DNA from 2 places in the Methylorubrum populi genome. Region 1 is predicted to be linked to the other one. Evidence: riboswitches for the same ligand, from Rfam matches in the RefSeq annotation. Region 1 holds a riboswitch; the other holds the start of a gene.

Region 1 (7,771 bases):
AAGCCCTGAATTCCGGCATCAGCCTCGCGGTCGCCTTCGGCCTCGGCACCCTGATCGGGGTCGAGCGGCAGTACCGGCAGCGCAGCGCGGGCCTGCGCACCGCCGTGCTGGTGGCGCTGGGCGCCGCCGCCTTCGTCGATCTCGGGATGCGGCTGACCGGCGGCGAGGGAGCGACCCGCGTCGTGGCCTACGTCGTCTCCGGCATCGGCTTCCTCGGCGCCGGCGTCATCATGAAGGAGGGCATGAACGTGCGCGGCCTCAACACCGCCGCGACCCTCTGGTGCTCGGCCGCCGTCGGTGCCTTCTCCGGAGCCGACCTGCCGCTGGAGGCCTGCTTCGTCACCATCGCCGTGCTCGCGGGCAACACGCTGCTGCGCCCGCTCGTCAACCTGATCGACCGCATCCCCATCGACGAGAGCGCGACGGAGGCGACCTACGAGGTGCAGGTGACGGTGCCCGCCGAAGCGGCCGGTCTCGCCCGCGACCTGCTGGTGGAGCGCCTGGAGGCGGCGGACTACCCCGTCGGCACCACGGAGGTGGAGGAGCGCGGCGAGACCACCGTCGACGTCATCGCCACACTCACCGCGACGACGGTCCATTCCAAGGATCTCGACGCCGTGGTGGCCGATCTGAAGAAGCGGCCGGAGGTGCGCCACGCCACGTGGACGGTGCAGACGGGCGATTGATCGGGCCCCGCGCCGGGGCCTACGGCGACACGCGTATCCCGGTGCGAGCACGGTCCAGCGACGATGACGAATCCCGAACGAAGCGCCCTGATCGTCGGCGCCTCTCGCGGCCTCGGGCTCGGCCTCACCGAGACCTTCCTGCGGCGTGGCTGGCGGGTCACCGCAACCCGGCGCGGGGGAGCGCCCGGCCTCGAACGGCTCGCGACGCGCGGGGTACGGGTCGAGACGGTCGATATCGATGACGATGCGTCCGTTGCCGCCCTGCACGGCCGGCTGGATTGCGAAACCTTCGACCTGATCTTCGTCGTGGCCGGCGTCCTGGGGGAATCGGACCGGCCGCTTCACACGGTGCCGCGGGCGGTCCACGCCCAGGTCCTTCTCACGAACGCGGTGAGCCCGATCCTGTTCGCGGAGGCCTTCAGCGACAGGCTGCTGCCCGGTGGCACACTCGCCTTCATGTCCTCGGTGCTCGGCAGCGTCGGCCTCAACACCGAGGGCGGCTGGGAGAACTATCGAGCCAGCAAGGCGGCGCTGAACACCAATGCCCGGAGCTTCGCCGCGCGCCACGCCGAGCGGAGCTTCGGCGTGCTGCTGCTGCATCCGGGCTGGGTGGCCACCGACATGGGCGGCGAGGGCGCCGACCTCGACGTCGCCACGAGCGCGGCCGGGCTGGCGGACGTGATCGAGGCGAGGGCCGGCCGGACCGATCTCGCCTTCCTCGACTACCGGGGCGAGGCGCTGCCCTGGTGAGCCTGGGCCTCCCTCCGACCGGTTACCGCGACCGCCGGAAGGGCGCGGAAGAGGGCTCAGCGGCGCGTGTCGAGGGGCCGGCTGCGGCGCTCGACCACCACGGTCGGGCGGCTGCGCCGCTCGACGATGACGGCACGCGGCGGGGCGCGGTTGGGGCTCGCTGGCGCCAGGATGCGCTGCTCCTGGGGCCGGTGCGCGGGCCGCGCCGCCGCCGCCTTGGCCGCGGCGACCACGTGCGGGCGCACCTCGTCCGCGCTCAGGCCGATCAGCCCGCAGGCGATCTCCACCTGCTGCTCGACGTCGTCGGCAAGGTCCTGGGCGGCGGCGACCGCCTCGGCGACGGTCGGCGGCTCGCGCCGCACCCGGATCGGAGGCAGATCCTGGAAGCTCTTCGGGGTTCTTTTCACGGCACGACTCGCGGTCTTCATGCACCGATCTTAGGACGGCCCGCCCGATTTGTGCATTGCACACAAATCGGACGTGACGGACCGCCGGCCGCATGGCTGCCGGGCGGACGCCCCGCTCGTCGAGCATGCAGGATGCGCGCCGACAAGGAGCGCCGCCAGCACATTCGTTGACGCGGCCTTCCGGCGGGGTTCGACACGCGACGGTCAAAGTGTCGCGGCGGCGCAGCAAATGGCGTGACCCGCGATTCGGTCGACCGGGGCGGCGGAAATCGTACGCTGCGAGCGAGCGCATCCCCAATCCCGCCCCGATCCTGCGTCAGTCCCACGTCCCACGATGCCAGACGCTCCCGACCCCCGCCTCACTCCGGCCCGGCCCGACCTCGCCGACCTTCGCCTGAAGGGCATCGTCGCGGCAGAGCGCTACGTTGCCGGAGAGCCGGCGCGGGTCGTCGTTCCCGCTGCCCCGCTGCGCCGCGCGCCGCGTCTCGAGGCCGGGCTCGAGACCGAGGCGGTGATGGGCGATGCCGTGACGGTGTTCGAGATCCGCCACGGCTTCGCGTGGGTCCAGATCGTTCGCGACGGTTACGTCGGCTACCTGCCGGAGGCGGCGCTTGGGCCGGCCGATCCGGCGCCGACCCACCGGGTCGCGAGCTTGCGCACCTTCGTCTATCCGGCGCCCGACCTGAAGCGCCCGCATGTTGCTCATCTGAGCCTCGGCGCCGCCTTTGCAGCGCAGGTGCAAGAGGGCGAGTACTGGCAGCTCGCCGGCGGCGGCTTCGTTTTCGCCGGGCACGCCGCGCCGCTCGGGGCCGTCGAACCGGATTTCGCGGCCACCGCCGAGCGGCTCGTCGGCACGCCCTATCTCTGGGGCGGGCGCACCAGCCTCGGCCTCGATTGCTCCGGCCTCGTCCAACTCTGCCTGCAGATGGCGGGACGCGCCTGCCCGCGCGATGCCGACCAGCAGGAGCGGGCGCTCGGCAACGCCCTGCCGCCGGGGCTCGATGGGCTCCGGCGCGGCGATCTCGTGTTCTGGAAGGGCCATGTCGGGCTGATGCTCGACGCTGATCGGCTGATCCACGCCAACGGCCACCACATGGCGGTGGCGGTCGAGCCGCTGCGCGAGGCGGTCGAGCGCATCGCCGCCAAGAGTTTCGGCGCCGTCACCTCGATCCGGCGGCTCGATCCGGTCGCCTGAGGGCGCTCAGCCGGCGCGGACGCGATCGGGGGCCAGTGAGGCCACGGCCTCGGCGAGGGCATCGACCTGCCCCTCGTCATGGGCGGCCGAGAAGGCGACCCGCAGGCGTGCCGTGCCCGCCGCTACCGTCGGCGGCCGGATCGCGACGACCAGGAAACCGCGCGCCTCCAGAGCCGCCGAGAGGGCGAGTGCCGCCTCGGCTTCGCCGACGAGGACGGGCACGATCGGGCTCTCCGCCTCCGGCAACCCGAGCCGCGCGGTGAAGCGGCGGGCGAGGGCCAGGGGGCGGGCGGCGCGCTCCGGCTCGGCCTCGACGATCTCCAGGGCGGCGAGCGCGGCGGCGGCGGAGGCCGGCGGCAGGCCGGTGGTGTAGACGAAGCTGCGGGCCCGGCTCGTCAGCAGGTCGATCACCGGCCGCGAGGCGCAGAGATAGCCGCCGTAGGAGCCGAGCGTCTTCGACAGCGTCCCCATCTCGAGTGGCGCCCGCGAGCCGGGCTCGACCACGCCCAGACCGTGGGCGTCGTCCACCAGCGTCCAGGCATCGTACTCGCCGGCGAGCGCCAGGATCTCGGCGAGCGGCGCCCGGTCGCCGTCCATGCTGAACACCCGCTCGGTGAGGATCAGCGCCCGCCGCGCCGCGCCGCGATGCTCGGCGAGCAGGGCGCGCAGCTGCGCGCCGTCGTTGTGGGCGAAGCGTACGACCTGTGCGCCCGACATCTTCGCTCCCGCGAACAGGCAGGAATGGCCGAGGTCGTCGATCAGGATCAGGTCTCCCGCGCCGACCAGGGCCGGGGCGATGCCGAGATTGGCGAGGTAGCCGGAGCCGAAGACCAGGGCCGCCTCCTTGCCCTTGTGCCGGGCGAGCCGCGCCTCCAGCGCCGCCAGGGGAGGGGCGTTGCCGGTCACCAGCCGGGAGGCGCCCGCGCCCGCGCCGTAACGCGCGAGGGCATCGGAGGCGGCCGCGATCACCCGCGGATCGTGGGCAAGGCCGAGATAGTCGTTGCAGGAGAACGAGACGAGGCGGCGGCCGCTCCGCTCGGCCGCCGCCTCGGCGCCGCGGGCGGTCACGACCAGCCGGCGGCGCAGGGCGGCGGCCTCCAGGCCGGCGAGCTTTTCCGCGGCGAAGGCGTCGAGGCTGTGCGAGTGGTTCGGCGACATGGCGCCTGAAGGCGACGGGTCCCGGGGGATGTCAAGCCGCCGGCCGGCGTGAACCCGGCGCGGGGCGGCGCGTTGCTCCACCTCTCTCGGAACACGCCGCCATGCTGCGTTGCCTCATCCTGGCTGTCCTGCTCCTGGCCGGTGCCTTCGCGATCACGGTACCGGCCTCCGCCGGTCCGGCCCAATCCTACCTGTTCGGCGAGCAGCGCTTCCGCAATGCCTGCCGGCCACCGCTGAAATATGCGGCCGGGGCCTGCGTCCGCCGCTGCCCGGCGGGCTACCAGTCCTTCCGCGGCTACTGCCGCTTCCGCAACATGCGGTGGTGATCGTCACGCGGGCGGCTTGCGGCGCGGTTCGCACCGTGCGAGCGTCAGGCCGTCCGATACAGACGATACGGGAGAGCCCAGGCCGCTCGGAAGAGAGGTTATGGCGCCGACGGAGCAACCACCCCCGGAAACTCTCAGGCACAATCACCGTATCGTTGGACAATCTGGAGAGAGGCGCCGTCCGGCGTCCACCGAAGGAGAAACCTCGCTCGGCCACGGGTGAGGGAAGCTCTCAGGTAAGCGCGACAGATGGGGGCAACTTGCCAGCCGGCCGGCGGGCAAGATCCGTCTGTCGTGGAGTGCCCGATGAGTCCGCAAGCTTCCGGGGCCGTGAGCCCTGCCGCCCCCAGCCCTGCTGATCTGCTGGCCCAGACGCCGCTGCACGCGCTCCACCTGCGCCTCGGCGCCAAGATGGTGCCGTTCGCGGGCTACGCGATGCCGCTGCAATACCCGGCAGGGCTCTTGAAGGAGCACCTGCACACGCGGGCGGCGGCCGGCTTCTTCGACGTGTCGCATATGGGCCAGATCGCCGTGACGCCCCGCTCCGGTGATGTCGCCGATGCGGCCCATGCTCTCGAAGCGCTGATCCCAATCGACATCCTCGGCCTCGGAATCGGGCGCCAGCGCTACGGCTTTCTCACGGACGAGGCCGGCGGCATCCTCGACGACTTGATGGTGGCGCGCCTGCCCGACCGGCTCCACGTGGTCGTCAACGCCGCCAACAAGGCCGCCGACCTCGCGCGCATCCGGGCGAATTGCCCCGAGAGCATCGACGTGGCGCTCGTGCCGGACGCGCTGATCGCGCTGCAGGGGCCGAAGGCCGCCGAGGTGCTCGCCCGCCTCGCCCCGGAAACCGCGGCGATGCGCTTCATGGATGTGCGCGCGGTCGATATCCTCGGTACGCCCTGCCTCGTCAGCCGCTCCGGTTATACCGGCGAGGACGGGTTCGAGATCGCCGTGCCGGCCGAGCGCGCCGAGGCGGTGGCCGAGGCGTTGCTCGCCGCGCCCGAGGTGATGCCCGTAGGCCTCGGCGCCCGCGATTCCCTGCGCCTCGAAGCCGGCCTTCCCCTGCACGGCGCCGACATCGACGCCGGCACCAGCCCGGTCGAGGCGAGCCTCGCCTGGGCAATCTCACTCGTCCGCCGCCGGGGCGGCGTCCGCGAGGGCGGATTTCCCGGCGCGGACCGCATCCTTGCCGAGATGGAGGCGGGCCCGGCCCACCGCCGCGTCGGCCTGCGCCCCGAGGGCCGCGCGCCGGTGCGGGCGGAAGCCCCGCTCTTTGCCGCGGAGGCCGGCGGCGAGCCGATCGGCCGCGTCACCTCCGGCGGCTTCGGCCCGACCCTCGGCGCGCCCGTCGCCATGGGCACCCTGCCGGCGGCGCTTGCCGCCCCCGGCACCCGCATCTTCGCGGAAGTGCGCGGACAGCGTCTGCCCCTCGTCGTCTCCCCGCTCCCCTTCGTCCCGGCCGGCTTCAAGCGCGGCTGATTGTCTTCAGACCAGGAGTTCGAACCATGCTGCGTTTCACCGACGAGCACGAATGGCTGCGCCTCGACGGCGACGTCGCCACGGTCGGCATCACGGCGCATGCCGCCGAACAGCTCGGCGACCTCGTCTTCGTCGAGCTGCCGAAGGTCGGCGCCCGGCTCACCAAGGGCGAGGCGGCGGCGGTGGTCGAGTCCGTCAAGGCGGCCTCCGACGTCTACGCGCCGCTCTCCGGCGAGGTGACCGAGGTCAATGAGGCGGCTTTGTCCGATCCGGCCTCGGTCGGGGCCGACCCGCAGGGCGCGGGCTGGCTCTACCGGCTCAAGCTCGACGACGCCTCCGCCATGGACGCGCTGATGGACGAGGCGGCCTACGCCGCGTTCGCGAAGTAGCGCGTCCGCCAATCCCTTCCCCCGACGGATCTCCGGCTTGCCCGAAATCCGGAAAGCATCTGCCCAAGTCGGGCAGGCCCGGATTGGGGGGTGGGAGGGTGGCCCTCGCGTCAGCGAGGGTCGGGAGAGGGGAGCGCCATGTCCGGAGGGACCCGAGCCGGCCCCTCATCCGCCCGCTCCGCGAGCACCCGCTCCCGCGAAGGGGAGAGGGAAAGCCGAAGCTTTCGCCCGAGAGGCATCCGATGAAATACGATCGCCACGATCCCTTCGATTTCGCCGCCCGGCGCCATATCGGGCCGAAGCTCTCCGAGATCGACCAGATGCTGGAGACGGTCGGCACCAAGTCGCTGCACGCGCTGATCGACGAGACCCTGCCCCCCGACATCCGGCAGGCGGAGTACATCGACTTCGGCGCCTCGCTCACCGAGCGGCGCTCCCTGGAGAAGCTGCGCGCCACCGCCAACAAGAACCGGCTGCTCGTCTCGCTGATCGGCCAGGGCTATCACGGCACGACGATGCCGCCGGCGATCCAGCGCAACATCTTCGAGAACCCGGCTTGGTACACCGCGTACTCGCCCTACCAGCCCGAGATCAGCCAGGGCCGGCTGGAGGCGCTGCTCAACTTCCAGACCCTGGTCTGCGACCTGACCGCGCTCGACGTGGCCAACGCCTCCCTCCTCGACGAGGCCACCGCCGCGGCGGAAGCCATGGGCATGGCGCGCCGCGTGGCGAAATCGGACCGGACGGCCTTCTTCGTCGACCGCGACTGCCTGCCCCAGACCATCGCCGTGCTGAGGACCCGCGCGGCGCCGCTCGGCTGGGAGATCGTCGTGGGCGATCCGTTTTCGGATCTGGACCCGTCCGCCGTCTTCGGGGCCTTGTTCCAGTATCCCGGTGTGAACGGCGCGGTTCACGATTTCTCCGAGGTCATCGCCGGGCTGCACGAGGCCGGCGCGCTCGCCGTGGTCGCCGCCGACCCGTTGGCGCTGACGCTCCTCAAGGCACCGGGTGAGATGGGCGCCGACATCGCCGTCGGCTCGATGCAGCGCTACGGCGTACCCATGGGCTATGGCGGCCCGCACGCCGCCTATCTGGCGACCCGCGACGCCCACAAGCGGGCGCTGCCCGGCCGCATCGTCGGCGTGTCGGTGGATGCCCGCGGCAACCGCTCGTATCGCCTCGCGCTCCAGACCCGCGAGCAGCATATCCGGCGCGAGAAGGCGACCTCGAACATCTGCACCAGCCAAGTGCTGCTCGCGGTCATCGCCTCGATGTTCGCGGTCTATCACGGGCCGGCCGGACTCAAGGCCATCGCCCTGAGGGTCCACCGCGACGCGGTGCGTCTCGCCGCCGGGCTGGAGCGCCTCGGCTTCAC
Region 2 (7,771 bases), 530 kb from region 1:
TGATGGCGCTCATCGACAGCGATACGCTGCGGGTCGAGGGCTATTTCGAGGAGACCAAGCTGCCGCGCATCCATGTCGGGGACCCGGCCCGCATCCGGCTGATGGGTGAGAGCGCCACGCTGACGGGCCGGGTCGAGAGCTTCGCGGGCGGGATCGAGGACCGCGAGCGCACGGCCGGGTCCAACCTGCTCGCCAGCGTGAACCCGACCTTCGCCTGGGTGCGCCTCGCCCAGCGCATCCCGGTCCGGATCAAGCTCGACAGCGTCGCCGACGAGGTCCGGCTCGTCTCCGGCCGCACGGCGACCGTCGCGGTCGAGCCGGAGGGCGAGGCGCCGGGTTTCGACCTGTTCCGGTTCTGGCGCGGGGGGCCGGCCCCCGCCGCCCCTCCGCAGGATCGGACGCGCTGAGGATCGGACGCGCTGAGGACCGGGCGAGCCGGAGGCGCCGCTTCGGGGATCCGCCTTCGGCCGGAACGCCGTGCGACGATGCCCGCCCTCGAGCCGGCCGCGTGGCGCGGCGCGAGGGGAGCGTGATCGTCAGTTGTCGGGAAGGCGGGTCCGGGGACGGTACCGCGGAAGGGTCCAGCCCAGGCGGAGGGAGACCGCCCGCAGGAGCAGGGCGACGAGAAAGCCGGAGCCGAGCGCGAGTTCCCGCGGCGCGCCGAGTGCGGCCAGGGCCACATAGGTGGCCGCACCGGCTCCCGCCGCCGAGGCGTAGATCTCCCGGCTGAGGATCACCGGACTGTCGCCCCCGAGGAGATCGCGGATGACGCCCCCGAAGGTCGCGGTCACCACGCCCATCACGACGGCCACGGCTCCGCTCGCTCCGGCCTGGATCGCCGTCTCGGCGCCGGCCACCGCGAAGAGCGCGAGGCCGAGGGCATCGAGCCGGATCAGGGCGCGATAGCGCGATTGCGGGATGTGCGCGACGAAGAACACGGCGCAGGAGACGACGAGGCACGCGAGGAGGTAGGCGGGCCGCTGCGTCCAGAAGACGGGCGATCCGAGCAGCAGGTCGCGCAGCGTCCCGCCCCCGATCCCCGTCGCGGTGCCCAGCACGGCGAAGCCGACGAAGTCCATCGCCTTTCGGGAGGCCACGAGGGCTCCGGTGATCGTGAAGACGATCACCCCGAGCCAGTCCAGGGTCGCGGTCGCAGTCTCGAACATCGTTCTCAGTCCAGCCGGGGATCCGGTTCGTCAGGGATTGCGGGGCTACCGGAAGAGCAGCACTTGGTTGTCGGCGCGGGAGGGGCCGTCCCACTCGCGCTGGACCATCACCTCCGGCGGCGAGGACTTCACGACGACCGTCGTGCCGAGGGGAACCCGGCCGTACAGGTCGTGGATGTCCTCGTTGAGGAGACGGATGCAGCCCGAGGAATCGGTGCCGCCGACGGTCCAGGGCTCGTTGGTGCCGTGGATGCGGTAGAGCGTGTCCCGCTCGCCCTGGTAGAGGTAGAGGGCACGGCAGCCGAGCGGATTGTGGATGCCGGGCTCGACGTAGCGCGGGATGTCGGGCCGCCGCTTCAGCATGGCCGGCGTCGGGCGCCAGCCCGGCCATTTCGCCTTGCGTCTGACCACCGCGACGCCCGACCACGTGAAGCCGGCCCGGCCCACCCCGATGCCGTAGCGCAGGGCCGTCCGGTCCTCGCGGACGAGGAAGAGGAAGCGCTGGTGCGTGTCGACGACCAGTGTCCCGGCGCGCTCGGGGCCGTCGTAATCCACGATCTGCCGGCGGAACGCCGCCGGAACGAGGGTCAGGTCGACCATCGGTACGTTGAAGGGCTCGTCCGGGATCTCGCCGATGAACCACGCGTCGCGGTTCGTGGCGGGATCGACGGGCTCCGGAGCCTTCGGGACCGGTTCGGCCTCCCAGAAGAAGGCGTGCGCGCGGGCCGGCGCGAGGATGGCGGCGGCGAGGAGGAGGGAGCGGCGGGTGGCCAGCATCGTCGTGGCTCCAGTCGGTGGTTCGATGGTCCGAGCATCGCCGAGCCTGCCCGGCCGCGCGGGGGCGGTGTCCGGGCACGCGTCGGCATCCGGGCTCGAAGGACGAGCTTGCCGGCCGATCGGATCGCGAAGGGAAGAGGACCGTGGGCAGCCCCGCGTGGGGTGGCCTATGGAGCCGTCTAGGGGTCGGTCATCGCGCAGGCCTCCGGGGTCGCTCCGCACGCGCCTCGCGTGCGGGCCCCCTCTGTCATCGGCCTGAGAGTTTCGCCCGGCCCCGAGCGGGGTCGCGACTTACACCATCGGCGGGAGCGTCCGCTCCGCTTTCCAGAGTGTTGAACGACGGGCGGTCCGGGGGCCTGAGAGTTTCCGGGGCGGTTGCTCCTTCGGCGGCCGGTTCACACCGGCTCTCTCCCGCTCGTCGCTGACTTGGCCGTTCTATCGCGGGAATCCGGGATTGACCAGGAAATTAGGTAGCTTGCGATCTATTTGGTGCGATACGACACATCATCGGTGGCCGATCGATGTGTCGGGCAGCAGGCGGAGGTGGCCAGGAGGTCACCGCGAGGGCCCGCCTGCGCCCGGCGCGCCGTTCGGCGCCCTTCGGAACCTTCGGCCCGGGTCGCGGGCTATCCGAAAGGGGCACGGGCGTGCGGCCTTGCATCCGCCGGAAGGGCCGCGGTCGCGAGGCGGCGAAGCGTGGAGCAACGCCGTTTTGGGCAATCGCGACATCATCGTCATCGGCGGCTCGTCCGGTGCCACCGTTCCGCTGAAGACGATCCTCGGAGCCCTGCCGCAGGACCTGCCGGCGGCGGTCTTCATCGTGCTGCATATTCCCGCGCGCAGCCTCGGCCTGCTCGCGACCGTCACCGCGGCCGTCTCCCACCTTCCGGTTCACCCCGCCGCCGACGGCATGGCGATCCGCACCGGCAACATCTACCTCGGCGTTCCCGATCATCACCTCATCCTCGACGAGGACCGGATCAGGCTCGGGCGCGGCCCGCGCGAGAACATGGCCCGGCCCTCGATCGATCCGCTGTTCCGCTCGGCGGCCGCGGTTTACGGCCCGCGGGTGATCGGGGTGCTTCTGAGCGGACTGCTCAACGACGGCGCGTCCGGTCTCGAAGCGATCAAGCGCTGCGGCGGCCTCACGCTCGTGCAGGATCCCGCCGAGGCGATCGCCGACGAGATGCCGCGCAGCGCCCTCTCGGTCATGGAGGTCGATCTCACCCTGTCCGCGGCCCGCATCGGCGACGTCCTCTCGGACCTCGTGCGCGACGCCCCCGGCCCGCGCCTGCCGGTTCCGGCCGAGATCCGGCTCGAGGTCGACATCGCCGCCGGGGAACGGATCGACAGCGACGTCCTGCGCCGTGTCGCCGACCCCTCGGCGATGTCCTGCCCGCATTGCGGCGGCGTCCTCTCGGAGATGCGGGAGGGCAAGCCGCTGCGCTTCCGCTGCCAGGTCGGCCACGCCTACACCGCCGAGGCGGTGGCCAAGATGCAGGAGGGCTCCATCGACGAGGCCCTGCGCGTCGCCCTGCGTATCATCGAGGAGCGGGCCGAACTGGTCCGGCGCATGGCCAGCGACGGACGCCGGGCCGGGCGTCCGGCCGTCAGCGAGATGTACGAGGAGCGCGCAGCCGAATACCGCCAATACGCCGACGTGATCCGCCGGGCCGTGCTCCAGACCCTGCCGTCACCGGAACCGGCAGACGGCGAGGGCGAGCAAGAGCCGTAGCATGGGCGCCCTCCCGCATCGGCCCCGCACCCGCCCGCGTCGGGACGCGGCCCCACCAGGGCACACGCCAAGACAGACGCCAAGACAGACGCCAAGACACGCGCCACGACAGACGCCGAGATCCCCGCAAAGCTCCCCGCGAAGGGAGGCGGCATCCGGCTCGACGAACGGCCCCTGCGCGTCATTTGAGACTGGTCAGCGCACGCTGCGTCGTCCTACAGGCTTGGCCGGAATGCGCCTGCGGGTGAGCAGCGGCAACTTGAGCGGCGGCTGGAGGCGGTGATGGCGAGTTCCTCCGAAAACGGCGCCCCTCAAGGCGGCAAGCCGATCGTCGTCACCCTGTGCGCGTCGGCCGCGAACACCCGATCCCTCGTCCATCTCCTGCAGGAGCTGACGGCCCGGCCCGACACGGCCATCATCGTCGTGCTCCAGCACCGGGAATCGCTCGATGCGGCCGAATTCGGCCACGCGCTCAAGGCGGCCGGGCACGAACTGACCGCCATCGGGCAGAACATGCCGCTCGCTCCGGGCCGGGTCTACCTGCCCGACCCGAACGTCATCGTCGGCATCGAGGGCGACCACTTCCAGCTTCGTCCCGCCGAGCAGCGCTTCGGCGAGCGCGGCACGATCGACAGCTTCCTCGTCTCGCTCCTCGGCGAGATGGACGGGCGCACCATCTCGATCGTCCTGGCCGGGACCGGCTCGGACGGAACCCTCGGCTTCAAGGCCGTCAAGGAGATGGGCGGCATCGCGCTCGCGGAGGAGACCGAGGAGTCGAAATCCGGCGAGCTCGCCGCGAGCAACATCCCCGCCGCGCTGGCGGATGCCGTCCTGCCCATCGACCAGCTGGCCGAGCGGGTCCGGGCCAGCATCCACCAGCTCGGCTCGAAGCCCCCATCGGAGGCGCAGCTCGACGAGGCCGAGACCTCGTCGGTGCTGGCCAGCATCGCGGCGGTGCTGCGCAACAAGACCGGGCACGACTTCCACGGCTACAAGGAAGGCACCTTCATGCGCCGCGTCCAGAGGCGGATGCAGGTCGCCCAGATCAACGACAGCGCGGCCTACGTGGAACACCTGCGCTCGCAACCGGGCGAGGCGCAGGAACTCTTCAACGACCTGCTGATCGGCGTGACGCAGTTCTTCCGCGACGCCAAGGAGTTCGAGATTCTCGAACGCAGCGTGATCCCGAAGCTGTTCGAGGGAAAGACCCGCAGCGACCAGCTGAGGATCTGGATCATCGGGTGCTCGACGGGCGAGGAGGCCTACTCCTTCGGCATCCTGCTGCGCGAGCACATGGCGAACCTCGAGGAGGTGCCGCAGGTCCAGATCTTCGCGACCGATCTCGACGGCCGGGCGCTGGCGGCGGCGCGAGCGGCCCGCTACGCCGAGACGGTCGTGCGCGACGTCAGTCCCGAGCGGCTCGCGCGCTGGTTCGTGCGGGAGGGCAACACCTACTGCATCGTCAAGGAAGTGCGGGAGATGTGCATCTTCTCCCAGCACAGCATCATCAAGGACCCGCCCTTCTCCCGCCTCGACCTCATCTCCTGCCGCAACCTGCTGATCTATCTCGACGCCGAGCTGCAGAGCCGCGTCATCCCGGTCTTCCACTTCGCCCTGAAACCGGAGGGCGTGCTGTTCCTCGGCAATTCCGAGAACGTCTCCCGCCACACCAACCTGTTCGCGCCGATCGAGCAGCGCTCGCGCATCTTCCGCCGGCTGGAGACGCATAGCCGGATCCTGCCCGACTTCCCCTTCGCCGTGTCGTCCCCGCGCTTCGAGCACCGGCAGACGTCGAGCCTGTCCGTGCGCGCCGTCGAACCCTCCCTGGCCCAGCGCGCCGAGCGCTTCGTGGAACGCTACACGCCGGCCTACGTGATCGTGGACGAGACGCACACGGTGCTGCACTTCTCCGGCCGGACCGGGCGCTACATCGATCCGGCCGGGGGCGCGGCCTCGCTCAATCTGCTGCAGCTGGTGCATCCCGACCTGCGCCTCGACCTGCGCTCGGCGCTCGTGCGCGCCACCGAGGACGGGCGGACGGTTCATCTTCCCAACCGGCGGATCGAGCAGGACGGACAGAGCCTGCTGGTCGATCTCGTGGTCGAGCCGGTGAAGGACACGGCCAACCCCGGCCGGCACTTCTTCGTGCTGTTCAAGGACGGAGGAGCGGCCGCCACCGACACGGTCGCGTCCCTGGCCTCGTCCCAGGATCAGCGCGACCGCATCCAGCAGCTCGAAACGGAGCTGCGCGAGAACAAGGACCGGCTGCAGGCCATCGCCGAGGAGGCGGAGAGCACGAACGAGGAGCTGAAGGCCTCGAACGAGGAATACCAGTCGTTGAACGAGGAGTTGCAATCGGCCAACGAGGAGCTCCAGACCTCGAAGGAGGAGCTGCAATCGGTCAACGAGGAGCTCACCACGGTCAACGGCGAGCTCGGCCTGCGGGTGCAGGAGCTCGGCCGCACCAACCGCGACCTCAAGAACTTCCTCGAAAGCACGCAGATCGCGACCGTCTTCCTCGACAACGACCTGCGGGTGATGCGCTTCACGCCGGCCTCGGCGGAGCTGTTCCACCTCGTCGAATCGGATGCGGGCCGGCCCATCGCCCACATCAAGTCGCGCATCGCCTACGACGAGCTGCAGGAGGACGCCCGCCGCGTCCTGCGCACGCTCAACAGCTCGGAGCGCGAGATCGAGAACCCGCAGACGGGCACCCGCTACATGGTCCGCATCCTGCCCTATCGCAGCGTCGACAATTTCATCGCCGGCGTGGTCATCACCTTCGTCGACATCACCGCGCGCAAGCAGGCCGAGGCGGCTTTGCGCGAGAGCGAGGAGCGCTTCCGCCAGTTCGCCGACGCTTCCTCGGACGTGCTCTGGATCCGCAACGCGCAGACGCTCGCGTTCGAATATGCCGGTCCGGCCTTCGAGACCCTGTACGGCGTCATTCTCCAGACCTCCGGGCAGGATCACCTGCGATCCTGGCTGAAGCTCATCGCGCGGGCCGACCGCGGGGAGGTGATCGACACCTTCCGCCAGGTGCGGGCGGGCGGGCGCGTGTCCCACATCTTCCGCATCCGCCGTCCGAGCGACGGCGAGGAGCGGTGGCTGGCCAACACCAACTTCCCGCTCTTCGACGAGAAGGGACAGGTGCACCGCATCGGCGGCATCACCTCCGACGTCACCGATGCCAAGCTCGCCACCGAGCGCCAGGACGTGCTCGTCAAGGAGCTGCAGCACCGCTCGCGCAACCTCCTCGGCGTGGTCACCTCGCTCGCGACCCGCACCGTCGGACAGGGGGTGCCGGTCGAGAACTTCACCACCCGGCTGAACGCCCTCGGGCGGGCCCAGGCCCTGCTCAGCCGATCGGGCAACGACACCGCCGAGGTCAGCGCCCTCGTTCACGCGGAACTGGCGGCCTATACCAGCGCGGCGTCCAAGCGCGTCACGGTCTCGGGGCCGAAGGTGCTGCTGACCTCGGAGCAGGTGCAGAACTTCGCCCTCGCCCTGCACGAACTGACCACCAACGCCGTCAAGTACGGCGCCCTGCACAACGATGCGGGGCGTCTCTCCGTGACCTGGGAGCGCATCCAGAACAGCGGCCGCGGGAAGCGCCTGGCGCTGAACTGGGTCGAGAGCGACATTCGCGTCGAGCCGCAATTCCTGGGCCGGCGCGGCTACGGGCGCGAGCTGATCGAGAACGCCCTCGCCTATGCGCTGCAGGGACGGACCGAATACAGGCTCGACCTCGACGGCGTGCGTTGCCGGATCGAGCTGCCCCTGAAGTAATCCGGTAAGGGAATAACCTGGGAAAATTCGCTGCACCGGCGATGCGGATAGGTTTTGACAACCTCTTGCTGCGCCGGAGCCGTGATGACCCCGCCGACCCTTCCCCTGTCAGGTCGCCGCATCCTCGTGGTCGAGGATGAGTATTTCATCGCGATCGAGATGGAGCGCTGGCTGCAGGAGGCCGGAGCCGAGGTCGCCGGCCCCGTTCCGGACGCGGAGCGGGCACTGGCCCTCATCGAGACGGAATCGCTCGATGCGGCCGTGCTCGATATCCATCTCGACGGCGAGCCGGCCTACGTCGTCG

Evidence for each region. Region 1 has a riboswitch for glycine ahead of gcvT (glycine cleavage system aminomethyltransferase GcvT). Riboswitches for the same ligand answer to the same signal wherever they lie in the genome.
Region 2: it holds a riboswitch for glycine, as region 1 does, so the genes downstream of both, MPPM_RS06755 (L,D-transpeptidase) here and gcvT (glycine cleavage system aminomethyltransferase GcvT) in region 1, are expected to answer to the same signal.

The regions. Positions count from the first base shown of each region.
Region 1 is NZ_AP014809.1:930,272-938,042, reverse strand. It holds gene MPPM_RS04325 (MgtC/SapB family protein) at 1-686, shown strand, start outside; gene MPPM_RS04320 (SDR family NAD(P)-dependent oxidoreductase) at 750-1,436, shown strand; gene MPPM_RS04315 (hypothetical protein) at 1,493-1,864, opposite strand; gene MPPM_RS04310 (C40 family peptidase) at 2,178-3,038, shown strand; gene MPPM_RS04305 (aminotransferase class I/II-fold pyridoxal phosphate-dependent enzyme) at 3,045-4,196, opposite strand; gene MPPM_RS04300 (hypothetical protein) at 4,298-4,522, shown strand; glycine riboswitch at 4,581-4,682, shown strand; gene gcvT (glycine cleavage system aminomethyltransferase GcvT) at 4,829-6,007, shown strand; gene gcvH (glycine cleavage system protein GcvH) at 6,034-6,396, shown strand; gene gcvP (aminomethyl-transferring glycine dehydrogenase) at 6,639-7,771, shown strand, end outside.
Region 2 is NZ_AP014809.1:1,463,824-1,471,594, forward strand. It holds gene MPPM_RS06745 (efflux RND transporter periplasmic adaptor subunit) at 1-407, shown strand, start outside; gene MPPM_RS06750 (trimeric intracellular cation channel family protein) at 537-1,166, opposite strand; gene MPPM_RS06755 (L,D-transpeptidase) at 1,212-1,943, opposite strand; glycine riboswitch at 2,278-2,367, opposite strand; gene MPPM_RS06760 (chemotaxis protein CheB) at 2,656-3,678, shown strand; gene MPPM_RS06765 (CheR family methyltransferase) at 3,961-7,467, shown strand; gene MPPM_RS06770 (response regulator) at 7,552-7,771, shown strand, end outside.